Regions from separate parts of the Psychrobacillus sp. genome, predicted to be linked through region 2. Evidence: a T-box and tRNA genes for the amino acid it is inferred to sense, from the RefSeq annotation. Region 2 holds a T-box; the other holds one or more tRNA genes.
What was found. A T-box is a leader RNA that pairs with one kind of tRNA and senses whether it is charged. The one in region 2 lies ahead of AC06OU_RS18590 (valine--tRNA ligase), so its partner is inferred to be a tRNA-Val.

Region 1: it has a tRNA-Val gene. The T-box ahead of AC06OU_RS18590 (valine--tRNA ligase) is inferred to sense a tRNA for this amino acid. The anticodon was not compared.

What each region holds. Positions count from the first base shown of each region.
Region 1 covers NZ_JBAEAP010000083.1:65-3,987, forward strand. The annotation lists partial or broken gene AC06OU_RS02590 (hypothetical protein) at 1-163, shown strand, start outside; gene AC06OU_RS02595 (nitric oxide synthase oxygenase) at 393-1,454, opposite strand; tRNA gene AC06OU_RS02600 (tRNA-Val) at 1,621-1,693, shown strand; gene AC06OU_RS02605 (GNAT family N-acetyltransferase) at 1,991-2,386, opposite strand; gene AC06OU_RS02610 (VOC family protein) at 2,527-2,982, opposite strand; gene AC06OU_RS02615 (hypothetical protein) at 2,966-3,118, opposite strand; gene AC06OU_RS02620 (hypothetical protein) at 3,131-3,923, opposite strand, start outside.
Region 2 covers NZ_JBAEAP010000645.1:10,423-16,233, forward strand. The annotation lists gene AC06OU_RS18565 (uroporphyrinogen-III synthase) at 1-83, shown strand, start outside; gene hemB (porphobilinogen synthase) at 89-1,072, shown strand; gene hemL (glutamate-1-semialdehyde 2,1-aminomutase) at 1,072-2,364, shown strand; gene AC06OU_RS18580 (hypothetical protein) at 2,591-3,277, shown strand; gene AC06OU_RS18585 (hypothetical protein) at 3,257-3,448, opposite strand; T-box leader at 3,522-3,748, shown strand; gene AC06OU_RS18590 (valine--tRNA ligase) at 3,794-5,811, shown strand, end outside.

The DNA of each region.
Region 1 (3,923 bases), on a different contig from region 2:
TATAAGCACCGGGAATGCTATTTTAATATACAATACGTTCTTAATGATCATTCTCTGTTATTTCGTATTTTTCATCCCGTACAACATTTCATTTATGTATAGTGTGACATATTTTACCCTTACAATCACTGTTAGCATAATCGACTACTTTAGAAAAAGGTGATTAGAGACTGAAAAAGGAGAACTCAGATAAAGCGAGGGTGTAATATCTTCCACATCCTCCTTGTAGACCATTCTCTTTCTCGACTGCTTCATGATTGTATTTACATAGATTAACTTATTCTGCAGATTTATCGGATAAACCTTTTTGAAGCTTTAATTCCTATACTTATATTCATAAAAAAAGACCATCCGTATTTGAACTGGATGGTCTTTTGGTATTTAACTAACTATTAATATGGGTTTGGCTGGTAGGAATAATTTGGCGTTATCTTTTCATTGTTATAAGGCTTGTGAAAGACATGGGTTGTTGCTGGTGACATCGGTGGGATGAGCCAAGCCCAGTTCCCAGTGACGTCTCTCCCTGCATCCCTTTCTATTTCCTCAAACTTTTTAAATTGATGAGCAGCAGTATGATGATCCACGATACTCACCCCGTCCTCCTTAAAGGAATATAAAACAGCAGCATTCAGTTCGACCAATGCGCGGTCCTTCCAAAGAGAAGCATTCGATTTCGTGTTCAAGCCCATTCGCTTAGCAATAGTAGGTAGCATATTATACCGATAATCATCCGCAAGATTTCGTGCACCTATTTCTGTTCCCATATACCAGCCGTTAAATGGAGCAGCAGCATACGTAATCCCGCCAATATCCAGCTTCATGCTAGAAATCATCGGAACGGCATACCATTTTAGCTGAAGGTTTTGAAACCAATCCATTTCTGGATGTCGAAAAGGAACCTCTAAAATATACGAATCAGGAATGTCAAAAACCTTTGGAGACTGATTATTCACTTGAATGACAAGCGGGAGCACATCAAAGTTTGTCCCCTTCCCTTTCCAGCCAAGCCCCTCGCATACTTTCGTAAAAGTAAGGGAATCAGAATCTCCTATGACTCCATCCTCGGTTTCATAGCCAGCATAACGAATGAGCTGGTGATTCCAAACACGAACATCTTTCGGAGAAAAAATAGTAATCGTCGGTCTGATTCGGCCGTCGTTCGTAGCGTGCTCAATATGGTCAAGCAATGCCTTGAAAATGTCTTCTTCTCTACATAAATCTCGCTTATCGAAAACAGTCAGGCTTTGCCAAAATAAACGACCAATGCATTTATTGCTGTTCCGCCAAGCAACCTTAGCACCGAACTCCAGCTCCTCGGTTGTATGTACATATGTGCCCCTGCGATTAATTTCATCTTCTATTTCTTCCAGGCGAGCAACCATCTCACGTTCCTCTTTACCTGTCTCTATGTAATAAAGTCTTATAAATTCCTGCGCTTCAGTTAACATGATCATAGCCCCTCCCACTATCTCTTCCATCTTAGTGGAATGGAGCAGTCCCAAGCAAGTACCTCAGTATAGGGAGATGTGAGGAATTTATGACACCCCAATTAGGATTAAAAGAAAAAACTATATACTACCAACTCTGGAATATGATAAAATCAGATTAACTTCAAAACCCGGTCTTGTAGCTCAGTTGGGAGAGCACCACCTCGACAAGGTGGGGGTCGCTGGTTCGAGACCAGTCGGGACCATATATTAATAGTAGCCATAACCCTTGTTATCACAAGGTTTGTGGTTTTTTTTATTTACACGAAGAATATTTTAATTTTTGTAGTTGGGGTTAAAATGGGGTTAAAATCTAAGTAAAATAAATATAAATCTTATTAATACATAGGAAATAATTATATCCCCCTTTTATATATTTGCGTTACAAAGGAATTTGATAATTTAAAATGAATCTAAAAAATGAGCTGGAAAATATATCCCCAAGCTCATTTTCTATGATTTTGTTTTTTGACTAACGCACCCGTAGCACAAAATAATATGCTTTATTTTCTGTGCATTACAAATTGAGATTTGCTATATTTAAACTTATTTTTCTCGTAAAATGGAATTAAATCCTCTTCACAAAACAGACTAATTACATCAATGTGAGATAGTTCCATTAACAATTGTGATACAATTTTCGTCCCAATACCTGACTTTTGAAATTCTGTATGTAATACAACATCTTCAATATAAGCCCTAAATTTACCGTCCGATACAGCCCTAGCAAATCCTATTAAAACATCACCTTTCCACGCACCAACAGATATTTCCCGTTTTAACATTTCTTCAATATCTTGTTCTTTTCTATCTTCCCACCAACCTGCATCATTATAAAGTCTAATAAGTTCAGTTGCTTTTATTGGTTTCTCAATAAAACTCTTAACCTCCACTTTCAAACTACCATCCCCCATGATTTTTCATTATATTACCTCTTACTTTATATTGATATTCTTGAATTAGCGTGCGTTAGAGTAAGATCTTTCACAAACTCGATTTTACCAAAAATCAATCGTTAGCTGAATAAGATACTCTGCAGTTATACCTCGCGTTTCAACCATTCTTCGAATGTCATCATCTTAAAATCTTCTGGAAAATCTAATCTAATCGGTGTGATGAACTCAATTGAGTTACCATCCGGATCATCAAAATAGATTGCAGCATGTGCATGTGGATTATTAGGTAACACAAGTGGTTGACGGTATTCATTAAAGCCAAATGAAGTACGAATAGCTATCCCTTTTTCATTTAACCATTTCTTAGCCAAAATGACATCCTCTTTATCTACTCTAAATGCAATATGACGTATAGAAGGGTGATAAGGTATCTCAACTTTGTCACTTTCCCATAAACCAAGCCAACTTTCTCCTTTAACAATCCAGAAAAAAGCTAGGTTGTCTTGTTTATAGGCTTTTTCTAATCCCAGATTTTGATAAAATAAAATCGATTTTTCTAAGTTACTAACTGGTAAATGTGCTTCATATAAAGAATGCATTTTTATTGATTGGTACCGTCCCAACCGTAATTGAAATTATAGCTTGATTATTGATTTGAGTTACAAATTCCTCTAAACTTCCTACGGATCCGTTAGCTGTAATTTTTTCATTATTTTTCAGTCCAATTGTTAACAAATTGTTTCCTCCTTATTTTCTTACAAAATTGTTATTTACCCATGCGACTATATCGATTTCTTTTTGTCTTAGCCCTTCATTAAGCTGATATTGAGAAGCATAGTTCATGTTTGCAACCCAAGTGGTAGTAGCTACTGGATATCCTCCTTGTTGTAATGAAGACGCGTTTAAAGTTGAATTGACCGTTACCCCTGTATTAAATTGGCTTACTCCCCCTTCCACACGAAAGCCTTGTTGGGCTACCAAAGGTGAGTTTGGAACATAAACACCATAATAGCCGTTTGCTCTTAATCCCATTGAACCGTTGGAAGCTACGCTTAATCCATTGGCATCTATTGAACTGATTACATGAGAGCCTGCAACTGCAGTCATTGTCAAAGTAGAACCAGTTCCTCTTCCTACCACAAAAGAACTACCGTAAATATTTCCTCCATCTATAACCGTTTGTCCAGGAGTATTTAAGTTTGTTACTGTAACAAGCCCCTGTAGGTTAAGATTTTGAGCTAAAGCAGATATTGCGTATGGATCCTGAGTAACTTTAGATGTAATTGTTTGTCCATTAAAATCCCGTATTTCTACTTTCGATTGAATTTGACTAGCTTGGATATTAATAGAAGATTCAGCTTCTCCCACCCGATTATTTAGACTGCTTACTGAAAGAGATATATTATCGGCTTTCAAAGTCATTGCAGCTATCGATTCATTTACCGCTTCCACTTCCAATGTTATTTGTTCGTTCGTTTGTTCAATACGAGAACGGAATTCTTTTCTATTTTCATCAATTTCTACTTTTTGTGAGATTAAT
Region 2 (5,811 bases):
CATTAGGTGTTACCGTGCAGGTAATGCCTAAAACCTATACTTTAACAGAGGTAGTAAATGCGCTAGCTCAATGGAAGGGATGAATGTAATGACAGACTTATATTTTCAACGTCACCGCCGTTTAAGACAATCGGCTGGTATTAGAGCAATGGTAAAAGAAACTTACTTACATAAAGAGGATTTAATCTATCCGATTTTCGTTATGGATGGAGAGAATATTAAAAATCCCGTTAACTCCATGCCGGGAGTTTTCCAATTTTCATTAGATCGTTTAGGTGAAGAAGTAGATGAGGTCGTTTCTTTAGGAATCCCATCCGTTATTTTATTTGGTTTACCTGCAACAAAGGATGCGGAGGGAACTCAAGCGTATCACGATCATGGAATAGTGCAAAAGGCAATTCGCTTCATCAAGGAGCGTCATCCAAACTTAGTTGTTATAGCTGATACTTGCCTGTGTGAATTCACGGATCACGGTCACTGTGGAGTAGTAGATGAGTATGAAAGAATACTGAATGATCCATCATTAGACTTGTTAGCAAAGACAGCTGTGAGTCAGGCTCAAGCTGGAGCAGATATTATTGCACCTTCTAACATGATGGATGGATTTGTAACCGCTATTCGTCAAGGATTAGACAGAGCTGGTTTTCACGATGTACCAATTATGTCGTATGCAGTTAAATACGCATCCGCTTATTACGGTCCATTCCGTGAAGCGGCAGATGGAGCTCCTAAATTTGGAGACCGTAAAACTTATCAAATGGATTATTCTAACCGAATGGAAGCTATACGCGAAGCCACTTCTGATATCGAAGAGGGAGCAGATTTCTTAATCGTTAAACCTGCATTAGCGTATTTGGATATTATTCGTGATGTTAGAAATAGCTTCGACGCCCCTATTGTGGCATATAACGTAAGCGGAGAATATGCAATGGTGAAGGCTGCTGCCATCAATGGCTGGATAAACGAAAAAGAAACAGTTTTAGAAACGTTAACAGGAATGAAACGTGCTGGAGCAGATATTATCTTAACGTATCATGCTAAAGATGTAGCGCGTTGGTTGGAGGAGAAATAATGTCTAAATCATACAAATTATCTAAAGAAGCATTTGCAGAAGCAAAGGACTTAATGCCAGGTGGCGTAAATAGTCCGGTTCGTGCGTTTAAATCGGTCGACATGGATCCGATTTTCATGGAAAGTGGAAAAGGCGCTATATTGAAGGATATTGATGGTAATGAATACATTGATTACGTACTTTCTTGGGGACCACTTATTTTAGGTCATACGGAGCCTAATGTCGTGAAGGCAATTCAAGATGTAGCAGCAACTGGGACTAGCTTTGGAGCATCTACGTTAGTTGAAAATAAACTTGCAAAATTAGTTATGGAGCGAGTGCCATCTATTGAAATGGTCCGTATGGTTTCCTCTGGTACAGAGGCTACTATGAGTGCTTTGCGATTAGCTCGTGGTTACACTGGCCGCAACAAGATTTTAAAATTTGAAGGGTGCTACCATGGACATGGAGACAGCCTGCTTATTAAAGCCGGTTCTGGTGTTGCTACACTAGGTCTTCCAGATAGCCCAGGTGTTCCTGAGTCGATTGCTAAAAATACGATTACGGCACCTTATAATGACATTGAGAGTGTTCGCTATGTGTTTGAAAACTTTGGTGACGATTTAGCAGCAATTATTGTGGAGCCAGTGGCAGGTAATATGGGAGTTGTACCTCCAATCGAAGGATTCCTCGAAGCATTGCGTGAATTAACAGAGAAAAATGGAACAGTTTTAATCTTTGACGAAGTAATGACTGGTTTCCGTGTAGATTATAACTGTGCACAAGGACATTTTGGTATTACTCCAGATTTGACTTGTCTAGGTAAAGTAATCGGAGGTGGCCTACCAGTAGGAGCTTTCGGTGGGAAACGCGAAATCATGGAAATGATTGCACCAGCAGGATCTGTATATCAAGCAGGTACCCTATCAGGGAATCCTCTGGCGATGACAGCAGGCTATGAGACATTATCACGCTTGAACGAGGATACGTATAAGTATTTCGTAAAGCTTGGTGACATGCTTGAAAAAGGGTTCAGAGAAGCTGCAAGCAAATACAACATTCCTCATACAGTAAATCGTGCTGGTTCTATGATCGGCTTCTTCTTCACTAATGAAAATGTAGTGAATTATGACGTAGCTAGAACAGCAGACCTAGACTTATTCGCAAAATACTATCGACTAATGGCCGAGGAAGGAATCTATTTACCACCTTCTCAATTTGAAGGAATGTTCCTTTCCACTGCGCACACCGAGGAGCATATCGAAAAAACAATTCAAGCCTTCCATACAGTGTTTGAAAAATTAGCTCGATAATAAATATTGAAAAACAGACAAACGTTCTAAGCAATTAGAATGGCTTGTCTGTTTTTTTTTATTTTATATTTACAAATAGTTGTAGGTAGAGGCGGAACTCACTGAGAAAACAGAAAAGAAAGCGGAGAATGGGGTAAAACTTTTGAAAAGCTGGCATATTCGTAAGGTATTTTTCATATTTTCTTACGTTGAAACATAATTTGTCCTATATGAAGGAGGATGAAAAATGGAAGTTAAAAGTTGGGAAGTTAAGGAACAGTTCTGTTTTCCGCAAAGCTTTGGAGTGCCTAAGGAAGTAAAGACAATCAATGTAACCCCTCAGTATTTTCATGAGGAAATGGACAACATGGTGCATATCAACGGTATTTATCATATTACTTGTCACGTAGAGTTTGAGGAAGGTGAAGTGGAGCATCACGCAACAAGTGAATTTACGGAAATCGAAGATCTAGATTTAAACGGTGAGCTTGGTTATTTTGAATATGCAGTACCGATGAGTGTAGAGATTAGTAAGGATAGAATACAAGCCGAAACGTTACCGACTGTAAGTATAGAAACGATAAATTGCAAGGCAGAGTCCGATGGTATCGAAATTGTGTGGTTAGTCAACTGTGAATATGAAACGCATCGACCTAAAACGGAGGAAGTAGTAGCAGAGGTAAGACAAGAAATGATTGAAGAAGTAGAAGAAGCCCTAGTATTGGAGTCTAGTAGCCATAGAGAGGCCTTTGTAAGTAATGAGCAGCAGTCCCCAAGTATGGTACTGGAACCAGTTCAGGAACAGACCAATGTAACGATTAAAAATAGAGAAGTGGAAAGCCCGGCTGAGGATGATTCTGAGCTACAGTTTATATTTAATTTGGAGGATGGTTATACCAAGCTTTCCTTTCCATCAAATAATGTCCTTAAATAATAGAAAACCAAGAAATGCTAAAAATACTAGCAAGAGAAAATCCCATGTTGTTGGAACAATCAATACTCGAACAAGTTGAAAGCAACCGATTGGTATAATGATTCCTTTCACGTAAAAACGAGTTTTTCGTAACCAGTCGGGCAGTAAATAGGGGTTATATCCTCTTTTCATAGTGTTTTCCTCCTTTCACAAGACTATGCTTGACGGCATATAATAATATCCTATACAATAAAAACAACTATATATGGATGCTATGAATGGGAAGAGTAAAATGACACGGTTATCTAAAGAAAGGAAACAATTTGCTGAAATGTTTCCGTTAGCCACCATTTGAAGGTAGCCCAAGAGCAGCTTTTGTGAACTAACAGTAGCAATTGCCGGTTTGAAGCCGTTATCTAATTGAGAGCGTGATGTGTTGTATTGCATCTGCGAATAAAGGTGGTACCGCGAACAAACTCCTTCGTCCTTTAGTGATGATAGGAGTTTTTTTATATTCTTTTTTAAGGAGGAAACGATATGACAAATGAGACAACGATGTCAACCAAGTATGATCCGCAGTCAATCGAAAAAGGCCGCTATGAATGGTGGTTAAAAGGTAAATATTTCGAGGCGCATCCAGAAAGTGAAAAGGAACCATATACAATTGTGATTCCACCGCCTAACGTAACAGGTAAGCTACATTTAGGTCACGCCTGGGATACAACTCTTCAAGACATTATTATTCGCATGAAGCGTATGCAAGGATATGACGCTCTATGGCTACCAGGAATGGACCATGCAGGTATCGCTACACAAGCAAAGGTAGAAGAAAAATTACGTGCTGACAATATTTCAAGATATGACCTAGGTCGTGAAAAATTTGTGGAAGAAACTTGGAAATGGAAAGATGAATATGCAGGACATATTCGCAAGCAATGGTCAAAACTAGGTCTAGGCTTAGACTATTCTCGTGAACGCTTCACTTTAGATGAGGGTCTTTCCAATGCAGTAAAGGAAGTATTTGTTAAGCTTTATAACAAAGGCTTGATTTACCGTGGGGAATACATTATCAACTGGGATCCTGCTACAAAAACAGCACTTTCTGATATCGAAGTAATTCATAAAGATATACAGGGTGCATTCTATCATATGCATTACCCACTTGCAGATGGTACTGGTTCGATCGATGTTGCAACAACTCGACCAGAAACAATGCTAGGGGATACAGCGGTTGCAGTACATCCTGAAGATGAGCGCTACAAACACTTAATCGGAAAAACGGTGAAATTACCAATCGTTGGCCGTAAAATTCCAATCGTAGCAGATGATTACGTAGATATGGAGTTTGGTAGTGGTGCAGTTAAAATTACACCAGCTCATGACCCGAACGACTTTGAAATAGGTAACCGTCATAACCTAGAGCGTATTTTAGTTATGCATGAAGATGGTTCAATGAACAAGAATGCAGCTAAATATGAAGGAATGGATCGCTTTGAATGCCGTAAACAAATCGTAAAAGATCTTCAAGATGCAGGTGTTTTATTTAAAATTGAAGAGCATGCACACTCTGTAGGCCACTCTGAGCGAAGCGGAGCAGTAGTTGAGCCTTACCTTTCTACTCAGTGGTTTGTAAAAATGCAGCCACTTGCAGAAGAGGCGATTAAGCTTCAAGAATCAGAGGGTAAAGTAAACTTTGTACCGGATCGTTTTGAAAAAACGTATTTACGTTGGATGGAAAATATACATGACTGGTGTATTTCCCGTCAACTATGGTGGGGACACAGAATTCCAGCATGGTACCATAAAGAAACTGGAGAAGTGTATGTTGGGCATGAGGCTCCAGCAGACGAAGAAAATTGGAAGCAGGATGAAGATGTTCTAGATACATGGTTCTCCTCTGCTTTATGGCCTTTCTCTACGCTAGGCTGGCCGGATGTAGAAAACGAAGAGATGAAGAAGTATTACCCAACAAATGCCCTTGTTACAGGTTATGATATTATATTCTTCTGGGTGTCACGTATGATATTCCAAGGAGTAGAATTTACAGGAACTCGACCTTTCGATGATGTATTAATTCATGGCCTTGTACGCGCAGAGGATGGACGTAAGATGTCTAAATCCCTTGGCAATGGTATCGACCCAATGGACGTAATTGACAAGTACGGAGCAGATTCACTACGCTATTTCTTAAGCACTGGTTCTTCTCCAGGACAAGATTTACGTTTCTCAGTAGAAAAAGTAGAGGCAGTTTGGAACTTTGCCAACAAAATCTGGAATGCTTCACGCTTTGCATTGATGAATATGGATGGATTGAAGTACGAGGAAATTAATTTAGATGGGAAAAAATCCGTTGCAGATGCTTGGATCCTAACTCGTTTAAATGAAACAATCGAGCAAGTAACAAGACTTTCAGAGAAATACGAGTTCGGCGAAGTTGGTCGTGCCCTATACAACTTCATCTGGGATGATTTCTGTGACTGGTATATCGAAATGTCTAAGCTTCCATTAAACGGAGATGACGAAGAAGCGAAGCATATGACTCGCTCGGTTCTTGC